DNA from 4 places in the Paenibacillus sp. URB8-2 genome. Region 2 is predicted to be linked to each of the others. Evidence: predicted binding sites of a transcription regulator. Region 2 holds the regulator's gene; each other region holds the start of a gene.
What was found. Region 2 encodes Rex, which represses fermentation and respiration genes when NADH is low (regulators of the CRP and FNR family bind a similar motif). Its sites were predicted from a motif close to TTGTGAAATATTTCACAA; they were not measured.
Positions count from the first base shown of each region.

Region 1 (4,219 bases), 230 kb from region 2:
CGTCCGTGCATAGGGTTAGCACCAGGTGCGAACGGCTCGCCTTTCTTACGTCCATCAGGAGTAGTACCAGTTTTCTTGCCGTATACTACGTTCGAAGTAATCGTCAGAATCGATTGAGTCGGCAGAGAATCACGGTAAGTTTGATGTTTGCGAATCATGTTCATGAAGGATTCAACCAGTTCAACTGCGATGCTGTCAACAGCGTCGTCGTTGTTGCCGTAGCAAGGGAATTCGCCTTCGATTTCAAAGTCTATTGCGACTCCTTCTTCGTTGCGGATCGGTTTAACTTTGGCATATTTGATTGCACTCAGAGAGTCGGCAGCAACCGACAGACCGGCAATACCGCAAGCCATCGTGCGCAGAATGTCGCGGTCATGCAGCGCCATTTCAATACGTTCGTAGGAGTATTTATCGTGCATGTAATGGATAACGTTCAAAGTGTTGACATAAGTTTTGGCAAGCCATTCCATCATCGGTTTGAAGCGTTTCATTACTTCTTTGTAATCCAGAACTTCGGAAGTGATGCGCGGATATTCCGGTCCTACTTGTGCGCCGGATTTTTCATCCACACCACCGTTGATAGCATACAGCAGAGCTTTGGCCAGGTTAGCGCGAGCGCCGAAGAATTGCATTTGTTTACCAATGCGCATTGCGGATACGCAGCATGCAATACCATAGTCATCGCCATAAATCGGACGCATCAGATCGTCATTTTCGTATTGGATCGAGCTTGTCTCGATGGATACTTTGGCACAATATTTCTTGAAACCTTCAGGAAGCTTCTCGGACCACAGAACAGTCAGGTTCGGTTCCGGAGCAGGTCCCAGGTTGTACAGGGTGTGCAGGAAACGGAAGCTGTTCTTCGTAACGCGGGTTCTGCCGTCAACGGCCATACCGCCGATGGATTCAGTTACCCAAGTCGGGTCACCCGAGAACAGGTCGTTGTACTCAGGAGTACGAAGGAATTTCACGATACGCAGTTTCATAACAAAATGGTCAACAAGCTCTTGCGCTTGTTCTTCAGTCAGCGTGCCTTCTTCAATGTCGCGTTGTACGTAAACATCCAGGAAGGAAGAAACGCGGCCAAGGGACATAGCGGCGCCATTTTGTTCTTTGATTGCAGCCAGGTAACCGAAGTATACCCATTGGAAAGCTTCTTTAGCGTTGTTCGCAGGTTTGGAAATATCCAATCCGTGCGCAGCAGCCATTTCTTTCAGTTCGCCCAGGGCACGGATTTGCTCCGACAGCTCTTCACGAAGACGAATGACGCTTTCGCTCATGGAATCTACTTCAAGGTTAAGCTGTTCTTGTTTCTTTTCCTTGATCAGGAAATCAATACCGTACAGAGCAACGCGGCGGTAGTCGCCGATGATGCGGCCGCGGCCATAAGCATCAGGAAGACCGGTAATGATGCCCGCTTTACGAACAGCTCTCATATCATTTGTATATGCATCAAACACGCCTTGGTTATGCGTTTTGCGGATATTCGTAAACATGTCAACAATGTTGCTCGGAAGTTCAAAGCCATAAGCTTTGGTAGCGTCGATCATCATTTTGATGCCGCCGAACGGTTGAATGGAACGTCTGAAAGGCGCATCAGTTTGAACGCCGACGATTTGTTCCTTTTCTTTGTCGATATAGCCAGGTTTGTGGGACGTGATTGTGGACACTGTGTTAAGATCGATGTCCCAAACGCCGCCTCTTTCTCTTTCTTCCTTGCCCAGTTGGGAAATGATTTTCCACAGTTCGTTAGTGTTGCTGGTAGGGCCTACGAGGAACTGTTCGTTACCTTCATAGGGTTTGATGTTCTTGTCGATAAAGTCATTAACATTGACTTTCTTGGACCATTTACCACTTACAAACCCACGCCATCCCGACTTAACTTCTTGTACTTCTTTTTCAATCACCGACATACTAATCCCTCCATATATTTATATGATTTGTAGAGATCGCGGGCTTGAAGGATAATCCCGTGTCTCGTGATCCCAAGCTGTTATTTGTACCAAATTTCACAATTGATGTTCTATAACTGGGACCTTATATAAACATCTTAGTTTACTTTCCAAAAGAAAACTGTGACAAATATCACCTTTGAACAACTTTTTGGTGATATTTGTCACTCTAATTCAAATCCCAGATTCTACTACATTCAATATTCAGTTTCTATATAAATTTAACTTTAGTATGACCTGAAAATTACTTGATATTAGTTGTCGAATCTGCCATAGAAAGCATTGCGGTATACGTCGGCAAGTTCACTTACCAGCGGCAGCTTCGGATTGGCAGTTGTACATTGGTCTTCGAACGCGCGGTCTGCCAGGTAGTCTACGCGGGATTCGAAGTCTTTCGGATCGAAGCCCAGTTGTTGGAACGATTCTTCGATACCCAGCTTTTTGTTCATGTCGCGAATAGCGTTGATCAGGCTGGTGACGCCTTCTTCCGTAGTGCGGGCCGGCAGTCCCAGAATGCGGGCGATTTCGGCATAGCGCTCGTCAGCCACAAAGTGCGAATATTTCGGGAACGAAGCGAACTTCGAAGGTTTCTTCGCGTTGTAACGAATAACGTGCGGCATCAGGATGGCATTGGTGCGTCCATGAGCCGTGTGGTATTGACCGCCCCATTTATGCGCCAAGCTGTGGTTGATACCCAGGAACGCGTTGGCGAATGCCATACCGGCCAGCGTCGATGCATTGTGCATTTTTTCGCGGGCAAGCTTGTCGGCTTCCAGTGCGGATTTCTCCAGGTATTGGAATACCAGTTGGATAGCTTTGATAGCCAGACCGTCGGAGTAGTCGCTCGCCATAACGGATACATACGCTTCGATGGCATGCGTCAGTACGTCCATACCTGTATCGGCAACGGCAGTCTTCGGCAGGCTGTATACGAATTCCGGATCGATAATGGCTACGTCAGGAGTAAGCTCATAATCGGCCAGCGGGTATTTCGTGTTGTTGCCAGACGTTTTGTCGGTAATAACCGCGAAGGAAGTTACTTCCGAACCTGTACCCGAAGTTGTCGGGATTGCAACGAATTTCGCTTTATTTCCGAGTTTAGGGAACTTATAAACCCGTTTACGGATATCCAAGAATTTTTGTTTCAAGCCTTCGAAGTCAGCATCTGGATGTTCGTAGAACAGCCACATTCCCTTAGCAGCGTCCATTGGGGAACCGCCGCCCAGAGCGATGATGCAGTCAGGCTGGAATCTGTTCATCATAGCCGTGCCTTTTTCAACCGTAGTTGTCGACGGATCCGGTTCAACTTCCGAGAACACTTCGATCGCTACAGGAGTTTGGCGTTGACGCAGATAGTGTTCTACTCTTTCCACGTAGCCGAGTTTAACCATCATCGGGTCAGTAATGATTGCGACACGAGTGATTTCAGGCATTTTGGCCAGGTACTGAGTTGCACCTTTTTCGAAGTAAATTTTATCCGGCACTTTAAACCATTGCATATTCACGATACGACGATTCACCCTTTTCACGTTGATCATGTTAATGGCAGTAACGTTTTGGGATACCGAGTTGCGGCCGTAAGATCCGCAGCCCAGAGTCAGCGAAGGGATGTTCGTGTTATAGATGTCGCCGATTGCGCCATGAGTGGAAGGCGAATTGACGAGAATACGTCCGGTTTGCAGACGGTGCGAGAATTTCATGATAACTTCTTCGTTGTTGGAGTGGATGGCCGAGCTGTGGCCCAAACCGCCAAACTCAACAACTTGTGCCGCGCGTTCGATACCTTGATCGGCGTTTTTAACTTTATAGCAGGCCAAAACCGGGCTCAGCTTTTCAGCGGACAGCGGGTATTTAGTGCCTACACCTTCAAGTTCAGCTACCAGAATCTTGGTACCGGCAGGAACTTGGATACCGCACATTTCAGCAATCTTCACAGCAGATTGGCCGACGATTACCGGATTAACCGCGCATTTTTCTACGTTCATTGCGCCGTTGGTCAGCTTGGCAGCTTCATCTTTATTGACGAAGTAACAGCCGTTGGCAATCATTTTCTTCTTTACTTGATCGAAGATGGCTTCTTCAATAATAACGGCTTGCTCGGATGCGCAGATCATGCCGTTGTCGAATGTTTTCGAAAGAATAATGTCGTTTACAGCTTGGTCGATATTAGCGCTCTTTTCAATGAAGGCAGGCACGTTACCAGGGCCTACGCCAAGAGCCGGTTTGCCGCAGCTGTAAGCCGCTTTAACCATTGCGGATCCGCCTGT
Region 1 is NZ_AP023239.1:3,848,406-3,852,624, forward strand. It holds gene pflB (formate C-acetyltransferase) at 1-1,913, opposite strand, end outside; gene adhE (bifunctional acetaldehyde-CoA/alcohol dehydrogenase) at 2,207-4,219, opposite strand, start outside.
Region 1: pflB (formate C-acetyltransferase) is a predicted target of Rex. The motif match lies at 1,998-2,015, and genes of this name have one in related genera.

Region 2 (4,219 bases):
GGAGAAGCGGGGCAGCTTGTGCACCGCCTTCTTCCCTCCAAGAAGCCGAAAGGCTGGGAAGAGCTTGCTTTGCTTGAGAATACACTGAATCTTTCATTAAGCGATATTATCCGCAAGGGCGACAAAATGCTGTCCGAGATGCGCGATCAGGAAGGTCAGTCTTCGGCTGACAGCCTTGTAACCGATGTTGGCGGGCTATTCAAAGATTTGGGCGATATCCGCGAGCAGGTGCGTTTTTTTATGGGCATGAACGATGAAAATGTTGTATATTGGCTGGAGGCAAATGGAAATTACCGCAGCAAATCGCTGCAGCTCTATGCCGTGCCCGTCGATGTCAGCACCCACCTGAAGGAACTTTTTTTCGATAAGAAAAAAAGCATCGTTCTGACGTCTGCAACCTTGTCCGTCGATAAATCGTTCCAGTTTATGATCGACAATCTGGGTCTGAATGAGGCTCATGAGGAAGGACGGCTGTCTACTGTACAGCTTCCTTCTCCGTTCCGATACCGGGATCAGGCGCTTCTGGTCATTCCGCGGGATTTCCCCAGCGTGAAGGGTACGGTGGGCGACGCCCGGTTCGTTGATATGCTGGTTCATTCCCTGGCCGAGGCCGCGGTAACGACGAGGGGACGCATGCTGGTTCTGTTCACATCGTACAAGATGCTGCGCCAGGTCTACGACCCGCTCAAGGAGGCGCTGGCCTCCGAGGAGATCGCCGTGCTGGGCCAGGGCGTCGAAGGAGGCAGCCGGAGCAAGCTGCTCCGCCGCTTCCAGGAAAATTCCGCTTCCGTTCTGCTGGGAACGAGCAGCTTCTGGGAAGGGGTGGATATTCCCGGCGACGCGCTAACTTGCCTGGCGATCGTCAGATTGCCTTTTCAGCCGCCGAACCACCCGCTTGCGGAAGCCAAAGCCGAACTACTGCAGGCGCAGAAGAAGAATCCGTTCATGAAGCTGTCCGTGCCTCAGGCCGTCATCCGTTTCAAACAGGGATTCGGCCGCCTTGTGCGGACCGCGCAGGATCGCGGAATTGTTATCGTATATGATACCAGAGTAATCGAATCTTATTACGGGAAATACTTCCTGTACTCCTTGCCGGGACCCAAAATGGAGCATATGACAACAGAGCAAATGGTTCCGCGAATCGCCGAATGGCTGCAGCATGACGGAGCATCTTAGAAACGGATCGGCCATAGTACAACATAGGCCGATCACCCGGTTTTAGCCTTGCCGCTTTTAGAAACGGATTGGCCATAGTACAACATAGGCCAATCTCCGGTTTCAGCCTTACCGCTTTTAGAAACAGATTGGCCATTGTACAACATAGGCCGATCACCGGTTTTAGCCTTACCGCTTTTAGAAACAGATTGGCCATTGTCCAACATAGGCCGATCACCCGATTTTAGCCTTGCCGCTTTTAGAAACGGATTGGCCATTGTACAACATAGGCCGATCTGTCCGGTTTTAATCTTTTGGCGGGTCCTATAACTAAATCCCGCCATTCGTAAAGCGTGTCCCGAACGGGACGATAAGCGATCCTTCACCCGTCTGATCAAGGTTCCGCCCAACTTCCGCCAACGCCAATTGCCATTAGCGGGTGTCCAGAGGGCGGCAGCCCTTGGGGCCCTCCCTTGGAAGGGAGGGTTTGGGAGGGATCGATAATCTTTTAGGAGGAGAACACATGAAATCGGACAAAATATCGGAGGCCGTTGTCCGCAGATTGCCTGTGTATCTGCGGTTTTTGAACGATCTGCACAGACGCGAAATCGCTACTGTTTCTTCTCAAGAGCTTGGACAGCGGCTCGATTTAAATCCTGCGCAAATACGAAAGGATTTGGCCTATTTCGGAGACTTCGGCAGAAAAGGAATCGGCTATGACGTTCCGTACCTGATCGAGAAAATCCGCCATATCCTGAAGCTGGATCAGCCGATCAACGTTGCTTTGGTCGGAGCCGGCAACCTGGGCCATGCTCTATCCAATTACAATGCATATTTGAAAGATACGATGAAAATAACGGCCGTCTTCGATTCATATCAGCCGAAAGTCGGAACCAAAATCAATACACTGACCGTCCAGCCCATGGACGAGCTTGCAAATACCGTCCGTGAGCAGGGCATTCGCATCGGCATCATTACCGTGCCTGATCAGGAAGCGCAAAATGTCGCGGATATTCTCATTGAATCCGGCATTGAAGCAATTCTGAACTTTGCGCCGGTAATCCTGAAGACGCCATCCGAGGTTCGCGTGCACGCTGCCGACTTTACGACAGACCTGCAAAGCTTGGCGTATTATCTTCACGAAGGAAAGGAAGAGGAAGTTGATGGGCAATAAATGGATGATCCGCGGCGGCAAATTCGCTGTGCCCGGCGCTGATAAGCCTGTTATCGACGGGTATATGGTTATCGATAACGATCTGATCACATACATAGGGGAAGAACCGCCTGCGCTTGAAGAAGACGTTCCTTCCTTTGACGGAAGCCGTCTTCTGTTCTTGCCCGGATTGGTCAATACGCATGGGCACGCAGCGATGTCTCTGCTGCGCGGCTACGGAGACGATCTTGCTCTTCAGGTATGGCTCCAGGAGAAAATGTGGCCGATGGAGGGGAAATTCACTGGCGACGACGTTTACTGGGGAACCGCCCTGTCGGTACTGGAAATGCTTAAGGGAGGAACAACGACGTTTCTCGATATGTACGATCACATGGGCCGGGTCGCGGAAGTGGCTGAAGCTTCCGGAATACGCTCCGTCCTGATGCGGGGCGTAATCGGACTGTGCCCGCCGGAAGTGCAGGACCAGAAGCTTGCGGAAGCGATTGCTTTTGCAAAAGAGTGGCACGGTAAAGCGAACGGAAGAATCACGGCCATGATATCGCCGCATTCTCCGTATACCTGCCCTCCGGATTATTTCGAGAAATTCGTTCAGGCTGCCCATGACCTGGACTTGCCTATTCATACCCATATGTCTGAAACGCGGCGGGAAGTGGAGCAGAACGAAGCGGATTACGGACTGCGGCCCGTAGCCCATCTCGAGAAGCTTGGCATGTTCACCCGCCCGTCGCTTGTGGCGCACGGCGTCCATCTGAACGACGAGGAAATTGAAATTCTTGCCCGTAAGTCTGTCGGCGTTTCCCACAATCCGGGCAGTAACCTGAAGCTGGCCAGCGGGGTTGCTCGCGTACCCGAGCTGTTGAAGGCGGGCGTTACGGTATCGCTCGGAACGGACGGTCCGGCAAGCAATAATAACCTGGACATGTTTGAAGAAATGCGCCTGGCCGCGCTGATCCATAAAGGAGTGTCCGGCGATCCGACGGCGGTTCCAGCCGGCGAAGCGCTGCGTATGGGAACGGAGTATGGCGCGAAGTCCGTATTCCTTAATCAAGTGGGCCGCCTCGCGCCGGGAATGAAGGCCGATTTCATCGCCATCGATATTGACCAGCCGCATCTGCTGCCGCATACGGATCTTATATCACATGCCGTATACTCGGCCAGCGCCAAGGACGTCGAGCATGTATGGGTGGACGGCAAGCAAGTTGTCAAAAACGGGAAGTCCCTGACGCTTGACGAAGAGGAGATCCGCCGAAAAGCCCAGGAAGCGTTCGAGGGCCTGCTGAAGCGGTAAGTAGATTGGAGCTAAAGGTTACTTTTTACAAGAAATGAGCGCCGCCTGTATAAGGTTGGCGTTGCCGTTTCTTCTTAGAAGGAGAGCTGCACGTTGAGAAAAAGGAGAAAATGGATTTTATACGGGGCGTTCCTGGCCCTGCTCCTTCTGTTCGGTTTGTATCAATTTTTTGCTTACGTGCTGAAGGATCAATGGAGCGAGCGCAGCGCAGCTGAAGCCACGGCAATAAGCAGGGCGGGGCTTACGGAAATCGACCAAGCTCAGAAATCGGTCTGGGACGAAAACGCCATTTACTGGGTCCTTACCGGCAAAAACAAGACCGGAACCGAAATGATGGTGTGGGTGCGCTTTACTGCTGAAGGAAAGCCGGTAGAGGGAGAGAATGCCGTGCATGCCGAAGAGCTGTCTCAAGGCACATCCGAGGAAAAAATGCGGCAGATTATCGCCTCCTCGCTTCCCGGCATCAAGATTGAGCGATTGCTTCCCGGCGCTTACAACGGCGAGTACGCCTGGCAGCTTTTTTATAAAGACGGAGACCGATATTATTATCGGTTTTACCGCTTCTCGGACGGTGAGCAGATCGGCGACGGCTACAGCCTTCC
Region 2 is NZ_AP023239.1:3,613,589-3,617,807, reverse strand. It holds gene dinG (ATP-dependent DNA helicase DinG) at 1-1,176, shown strand, start outside; gene PUR_RS16620 (redox-sensing transcriptional repressor Rex) at 1,679-2,329, shown strand; gene PUR_RS16615 (amidohydrolase) at 2,316-3,617, shown strand; gene PUR_RS16610 (cell wall elongation regulator TseB-like domain-containing protein) at 3,711-4,219, shown strand, end outside.

Region 3 (4,219 bases), 240 kb from region 2:
CTTCGATGACAACTGCGCGGCCAATTTGTTTCAGATATTCCTGTACCTTGCCTGCGGCATAGGTTTGTCTTGCTGCTTCCATTGCCCTCTCCTCCTTTTGCCCGAATTGGCTTAACGGATTTCCGCCGTTTCAAACAGCGCGGTGCGCGTCTCGCCGTCGTTCAGCATTTTTTTCCATGGATCTTTAACCTGTGTTAAGGCAAAATCGATGCGCTGCGCCAACGCCTTGCGCTCTTCCTCGTTGTCCAGAATAACGGATTTGATCTGGTCCAAGCCCAGGCGTTCCACCCATTCGGACGTTCTTTCCATGTAATTGCCGGTTTCGCGGTAATACTGCATGACGGCGGAGCAGATTTCGACCAACTCATCGTCCGTCTTCACTTTGCAGAAGGAATCCGCTATCCGGGGCTTGATGCCGCCGTTGCCGCCGATGAACACTTCCCAGCCTCCGTCATTGCCGACGATGCCGATATCCTTCGTGCAGGATTCCGCGCAGTTCCGCGGGCAGCCGTTTACAGCCATTTTGAATTTGGCGGGGAAATCAAGTCGCTCATATTTCCGCTCCAGCAGCGCGCCCATGCCCATTGAATCCTGGGTACCGAAACGGCAGAACTGCGATCCTACGCAGGTCTTGACTGTCCGCAGAGATTTGGCGTAAGCATAGCCGGAAGGCATGTCCAGCTCCTCCCATACTTTAGGAACATCTTCTTTCTTGATGCCGATCAGGTCCAGACGCTGTCCGCCGGTCACTTTGACAACCTTGACATCGTATTTAATGGAGACATCGGCGATTCTCTTCAAATCTTCCGGCGTCGTCACCCCGCCGTACATCCGCGGAACGACAGTAAATGTCCCGTCCTTCTGAATGTTGGCGCTCATCCGCTCATTGACAAAGCGCGATTCCTTCTCGTCTTCATGCGTATCCGGATAGATCATGCCCAGATAATAGTTGACCGCCGGGCGGCATTTCGAGCAGCCTTCTTCCTGCTTCCAGCCGAGGACGTTCATGACCTCTTTGGTCGTCGTCAGCCCTTTGGCCCGGATTTCGGCCACAATTTCATCCCGGCTGAGCGTCGTGCAGCCGCAGATGCCGGTCTTCGCGCTCTGCTCGAAGCCGTCGCCGAGCACATACTGAAGAATCTGTTCCACGACCGGCTTACAGCCGCCGCAGGAACGCGTGGCGCCGGTACAGGCCTTGATTTCATCCACGGTTGTAAAGCCGTTGTCAGTGATGGCGTCCACGATCGCCTTCTTGGTCACACCGTTGCAGCCGCAGACGATTTCCTCGTCGGACATGCTTTCGACGGACGCCGTCTTCTTGGCCCCGCCTCCGCCGCAGCATCCGGTTCCCATAACGTCCGCATAAATGTCGTCCGTCATCTCCGCGCCCTGCTTCACCAGCTTTTGCAGGCTGGCGGATTCCGTCACATCGCCGAACAGAACAGCGCCGACAATAATGTTGTCCCTCAGCAAAATTTTCTTGTAGGTTCTCTTCCAATCATCTTTGGCGGCAATGACCGTATGCTCCGGCGTCTCGATAAATTCCCCTGCCGAGAAGACGTCCACGCCGGAAATCTTCAGCTTGGTAGAGACGACCGATCCTTCATAAGGGTTCGTTTCCACGCCGCACAAATGCTTCGCGAGTACAGTACCCTGTTCGAACAGCGGAGCTACCAGGCCATAGCAGATGCCGCGGTGCTCGGTGCATTCGCCGACGGAATACACGTCCGTAAGCGACGTTTGCAAGAAGTCATCCACCACGATGCCGCGGTTAACTTCAATGCCACTCTCCTTCGCCAGCTCCACATTCGGCTTGATGCCGACGGCCATGACCACGAACTGAGCTTTCAGCTCCGTGCCGTCAGCGAATCGGAGTCCGCTTACCCGCTCATCGCCGGTCAGCTCCACGGTCTGCTTGCCCATGGCGAACTTGACGCCCTGGCGCTCCAGTTCCGCTTTCAGCATCGAAGCGGCGGTATGATCCAGCTGCCGCTCCATCAGATCCTCCATCAGGTGGACGACAGTTACGTCCATACCCAGGTTCACGAGACCTTTTGCCGCTTCCAGCCCGAGCAGTCCGCCGCCGATAACAGCCGCTTTGCCATACTGCTTTGCAGCGTCCAGCATTGCTTCGCAATCGGCAATGTCGCGGAAGCCCACGACGCCTTCCTTGCTGCTGCCAGGGATCGGCAAAATGAACGAATTCGACCCGGTGGCGATAATGACTTTATCGTAATCGGCGGTCAAGCCATTCTCAGCGATAACCTTCCGCGATTCTCCGTCAATGCGGGTCACCGTGGTTCCGGTGTGCAGTGTAATGCCGTTATCCTTGTACCAATTCCAATCGTTCAGGATAATATCGTCCACGGTTTTGCTTCCTTCGAGCACGTAAGACAGCATGATGCGGTTATAATTGGGGTGAGGCTCGCTGCCGAAGACGGTGATGTCGTATGCTCCGCCAAGCTTCAAAATCTGTTCAATAGTGCCTACGCCTGCCATGCCGTTGCCGATCAATACTAATTTTTCTCGATTCGATGTCATTGTCAGGTCCTCCCTCAAAGCTTCGGTAATCAATTCTCGTGCTTAATACCGGAATTATACTCTTTAAATTTTAACTAGATGGGTGACCACAGTCACTCCAATAGTGAATATTTTCACATCATTTTGTAACAAATACTGTCATTTACCCACTTGACATACGAGAAAAAGCCGATTTCCCAAAGATAATCCAGGGGAAATCGGCTGTTGACCGAAACTGAAACTACTATTGATATCTCGGGAACAAAATGTTGTTCTCCAGATGAACATGTTCGAAGGTCATGCCTTCCAGTTCCTCCAGCCGCGCATAGGTCAGACGGTAAGTCGTGCAGGCATGCTCTGGAGGAGTGAAGTCGCCGGTAACGGCGCGAAGCTGTTTGAGAATATTGCCAGCGGCGTCATGCTCTTCTTCCAAATCGCCGAGAGACTCGCGCAGAGCGGACAGGGATTCTTCGTTTCCGTGTTGCTCATAGGCAAGAATACTCGGAAAATCCTGCGTTTCTTCCTTTGCCGTGTGCTCCAGAAGCTCGTCCTTCAGCTGGTTGAACAGTCGGTATACTTCGGCCAGATGCGGGGAATCCCCGCCGTGTACACGATAGACCTTCGTGACATTCTGACCGATCAGCGGCAGTTCTTCTCTCAGATAGCGGTGATGCTTATCCACAATATGAGATATCAGCTCTTCGGAGGATGCTCCGTTCCAAGCGGTATCCTCTTCAAGCACCGGGTACTGCTCCAGCAGCTTGTACAAATCGCCGATAACGGCGTCCGCTTCAAGACCGCGCTCATCGGTCGCCTCCCGAAGCGGCTTTGCGCCGCCGCAGCAGAAATCGATTTTGCTTGCCTTGAAATAATCCGCGGCTTTCGGGAACTGCAGGACGATTTCTTTTACCAATGTATCACTATTAAATAAAGGTTGTTTAACGCTCATCATGATTCCTCCTTAGGGGTTACTTATTGATCTGCTTCTACCTTAACCCCGGAAGGAGAGTCTCCGCGTGATTTGAATCACGTTAATTCGATCATATTGTTGAACAGGCATTACTGTACATAGGCTTCCATATATGTTCGCTTACCCGCAGCATCCTTCAGATAGGGACCGAGCCCGGCAAATTTGGCCTGATTGACATACACCCCAGTCATCCATCTTCCCTCCGTCAATCCCCCATCCCATTGAAGCACAAGGTCAGGAGCCGCGATCCATTCCTGAAAGACGCGAACATTGGTGTCCGTGTAGGCTTTGCATGGTTTGTCAAGTTCCTGAAAACGAACATCGTTGATATAAGTAGGCACAAAATAGGCCGAAATCGTCTCCAGATCGTCGCCGTCCAGAAAGGTCTCGCCGCCCAAAAAAGGATGAAACATCCGTGTTTTTTCATACAGCGCCCAGATCACCGCCTGAAGAATCAGGCTTTGTCTTCGGCCGTTGTGAAAAGTGTACGTGCGCGGCTTATCCGGCAGATTCGCCTCGTGTTCCGTTTCTCCCTGCTCCAGGCAGTGCCTTTCGCAGCCGATGCACTTCCAGCCCGCAGGCCCTTGAATCCATTTCTGAAACACCGTTCCGCCGTCGCCGTTGCCTTTATACAGGGAAGAAATAATGCTGTAAGGCACTCCGATTGAAGCGTTCCACAATGAGGCAGGGAGATGGCTGTGCAGCATGAACAGCGCCTTGTCATAAATA
Region 3 is NZ_AP023239.1:3,856,684-3,860,902, forward strand. It holds gene nirD (nitrite reductase small subunit NirD) at 1-82, opposite strand, end outside; gene nirB (nitrite reductase large subunit NirB) at 112-2,541, opposite strand; gene ric (iron-sulfur cluster repair di-iron protein) at 2,765-3,469, opposite strand; gene PUR_RS17870 (hypothetical protein) at 3,580-4,219, opposite strand, start outside.
Region 3: nirB (nitrite reductase large subunit NirB) is a predicted target of Rex. The motif match lies at 2,643-2,660, and genes of this name have one in related genera.

Region 4 (4,219 bases), 580 kb from region 2:
CCAGTTGAGTGCGTGAAACGCGCGAAACAAAAAACTACCCGCTATGCGGGTGGAGGGATCGAGGGTTTGACCAACAAGACCATTCCGATAAAATTGAGATGTTCAGGCTCAAAGAAAGGAATGGTCTTAGATGGCAAACAAGAGCTATAGTTTAGCTCACACAAAGTGGATGTGCAAATACCACATTGTATTCACCCCGAAGTATAGACGGAAAGAGATTTATAATCAAGTGCGGAAAGACGTAATCGAAATAGTCAAACGTCTATGTAAGTACAAGGGAGTCGAAATTTTAGAAGGTCACATGATGCCAGATCACGTACATATGCTGGTCGCCATACCTCCCAAAATTTCAGTATCGGCATTTATGGGATATCTGAAGGGAAAAAGTGCGCTCATGATCTTTGAGAAGCATGCCCAACTAAAGTATAAATATGGGAACCGAAAATTTTGGGCGGAAGGGTACTATGTGAGCACCGTGGGTTTAAATGAAGCCACCGTAGCAAAATACATTCGAGAACAAGAAGCACATGACCAAGCTATAGATAAACTGAGTGTAAAAGAGTACGAAGATCCATTTAGCGACAAAAGGAACAAAAAGAAATAAGCCCGTTTAACGGGTAAGTGGAATTGACAAATTACACTGAGCCTGAACAAATTTATGGTCAGGCTAGCGTCTTTAGGTGCAGTTTGGCAACAAGGGGTTATACCCCAAGAGCAAACCACCCGTTGGACGGGTGGTTTTGATTTGATGCCTCTAAAACGCTTTTGCCACCACAATCTTAAACTCTTCCGTCTACTGTTGAGTGTAATTGGGGGGCAATTACCCAGCGTTCGTATTAATAAGTACTACCCAGATTTCCGGTTGAAATCATCAGTTTGATAATGTGAAAACTAAGCTTTTAGCCGTAAAATATACCCTGACTAATCACTAAAACCATACTTCCTTATTGGTCATAGTTCTAACTCTTGATAATAATCAGTATCCAATTCTAATGGAATACGTGCCGTGTCAAGTTGTAGGTAAGCTTTCTCAACTAACTTGAACAAGGGTGAAGGAAGAAGGGTTCTTGCATATTCCGCGCCAGAGGATTTAATCAAGTCAGTCGTTCGAAACATTTTTTGTTCATTAATGATTTGGCCCTTACAAAATTGAATTTCATGGTCAATCGATTTTTGTACCAATATATTTGCTTTTGGCGTGATAAAAACTTCAAAAAGAGTGGATGGATACACAATGCCGTTAAAATTCGGATTGTTGACATGATCGTAGGGATTGTGTTTAATTTCGTATTTTACAATGGATTTTACGAAGATTTTCTTTACCTCTTGATTAGAAAAATAGAACATCGTTTCTGTAAACCCACGAACCTCCAATTTGGATTTGTTAACATAACTTTTTAAAGCCTGATTAATAAAATCTGAAATTAACGTGCTGTCTCCTTTACCGGTATTAAGAGCTCTATGCACTAAGTCGGGATTAATATTCAAATTGTTTAATGAAGATAGTTGTACAGCCATTCATTTTTCCTCCTTCAATGGAATTTGTAGGTCCAGTTTAGCGAAAAAGTATAGAGAAACCATGTAGTTTTAATGATAATCTTGTGAAAAAACAGTCTGGTGGTAAATTACCTTGTTGAACGATGAGAACAGTCAGGAAATGATTAAAATGATGAAAAGTTATGCAGGAAAACAGCTAATGGGGGAGCGTTCTGTGGGAAGTTATAATTGGAACACATCTTGGTGTATGGTATAAAAATAGGGGCACATGTTAGTCACTATACTTTCGTCTGTGACTTGAAGGATTCAGTTACTTTTCGTCTGTTTAAAATTGCTTGAACTTCTTCAACAGACAAAAGAAGAAAACGTGCCGACCAAGAATGAACCATGGGTCGGCACGTTCTAACTTCTGTAAGGATTAATAAATGATATAATCTATCATAGGATCCACAACGGGAGCACCTCGTTGCTTATACAAGCAGTTAAAGTCATACAATTCAGACGCTTGTTGTTTTAATATTTTCAACGTCTTTTGAATAAAAAGGAAGGACTTTACGTAGGAAAGGAAGTACATAAAAGTCCCCTCCAAATTTTCCTGCATTGGCTCCCGCCACTAGGATTATGCTTCCAAGTAGGATAAGCCATGGATTGACCGACACAGTTCCGGCAAACAAAAACATGAAATTCATTAACAGTCCAAAAAATGCTGCTGCCGTGGTCAAAATACCGAGGATTAAGCCCAAGCCAACTAAAAATTCGCCCAACGGAATGAGGAAGTTAAACAGTTTTGCATTAGGAAGCGCAAAGTACTCAATAAACCAGGTGAAATTGGGGTAAAGGACTTCTTTCGTCGCATTGTCCAGAACCGGTTTGGAGACCGCATTGTTTAAAAAACCAGTTGCATCAAAAGCCTTATCACCCGTTAGTTTTCCCCATCCGGATTCTAACCATTTCCAACCTACTATCAATCTCAGAAGGAGTAATACTCCAGCCGCAAATACATTCTTCCTCAAAAAACGAAAAAACATGATTCATCATCCTCTTCTTTTATATGAAATTTTTCCCTTCATGCGTATTATAAGAAAAAAGTATGAAGAAACAATGTGTTAAAAATGTATACTTCATGACAAATAAGGTACCATTGAGCTATCTGGCATAAATAAAACAAGCAGCTATTTATCCGTTTTTCAGATAAATGGCTGCTGATTTTGTCTGTTTTTAGAACAGACTTTCTTAATTGTTATTTTCCATTTGCATGTTGCTATGATCCATATTCTGCATGTTCCCTTGATTTTGATTATTATTTGTTTGGCTACATCCTGCTGCGCTAATTAGTAATATTGAACTACAAATTAGAATCAGGATAAACTTCTTGCGGTTCTTCATTTTTTAATTTCACCTCCAATAGGAATCGAAGGTGATTATACTATATATAATACAATTTTAGACACTTGTTTTTATTAAATTATTTAATTAAGAGTGCTCCCACCAAATAGAAATCGTTTTTCCCATTGAGTCCCTGGGATATTATCAATCCTTACACCTCCGGATTTTTTGGAGTAAGTGTGGAGTATTTTTCCGTTGCCTAGGTAGATCCCGTTATGGGTGATTCGGGCTGTATTTTTATCAATTCCTGTGTAAGAGGACTCGTTATTTCCTCGATAAGACATAAAAAACATGATATCGCCGGGCTTTAATTCCTGCCAGTTTTTTGTGTGCGAGCCATTCTCCTTAACGTAAGCTCCTTGTTTACGTGAATCGGGAGGTATGGTAACTCCTGTACCTTCTTTGTAGGCTTGTCTTACAAAATCGGAACAGTCAAAAGTCTGTGTATTACTGCGACTGGAACCAAATTCATAGGGGGTGCCCAAATATTTCATTCCACTGTTAATCACATTTTCTCGCAGATTACTAGTTTGGACAGCTGTAGATTGACTTGCTGCGGAAATAGATGAAACATTCAGTGAACCAAAAGAAATTGAGGCAGCTAGTGCTACGAAAATAAATGACTTCTTCTTCATGTTCTATCCCTCCAACAGGTTGTAATAAATATGGGACACATCATAACATAGTTTTAAAACGTTTGTAGATATATAAATTTTGGTAATTATAACTTTAAGCACTAATCCGTTGACTATAGATCTAAAAGAAACTACAATGTGTAGTAGTTAAAACATGCAGGAGGATTACAAGGTCCTATTATGACGAAATGGATTATGTTATTGTTTGTTTTATTAGTCGTTATGTTGATTATTTGGGGAGATAAGCTTTTGGAAGATACTCCTTTAAGTAGTTCTCTATTCCAAAAGTATCTAGAGAGAAGGGGGTAAAACGTGTTGGTTAAACGTATTAATTTAGAAGGAGAAGGGATAAACCGCTTTTTTGGATCTCTTGAATCTCAAATTATGGACATTATCTGGGCTAACTCAAAAGTCACGGCGAAGCAAGTACAATCTCTTCTCAAAGAAGAGCTGTCGTACAATGCTGTGATGACAGTAATGAATCGGCTTTTTGAAAAGGGTCATCTCAAGAAAACAACCGTAGGTAAGGGAAGGTTTAAGCACAGTTATTTTGAACCCATCCAAAGTAAAGAGGCATTTATAAATGAGCAAACGCGAATTGTGACCGAGGAACTTATTCATGATTTTGGGGGCCTAATGGTCAACCACATGGTTGATGCTGTACAGGAGGCCGACCCAGAACTAATGAAGCTGTTGGAGGC
Region 4 is NZ_AP023239.1:4,197,394-4,201,612, reverse strand. It holds gene tnpA (IS200/IS605 family transposase) at 131-604, shown strand; gene PUR_RS19395 (hypothetical protein) at 952-1,518, opposite strand; gene PUR_RS19390 (DoxX family membrane protein) at 1,995-2,525, opposite strand; gene PUR_RS19385 (C40 family peptidase) at 2,967-3,518, opposite strand; gene PUR_RS19380 (BlaI/MecI/CopY family transcriptional regulator) at 3,831-4,219, shown strand, end outside.
Region 4: PUR_RS19390 (DoxX family membrane protein) is a predicted target of Rex. The motif match lies at 2,547-2,564, and genes of this name have one in related genera.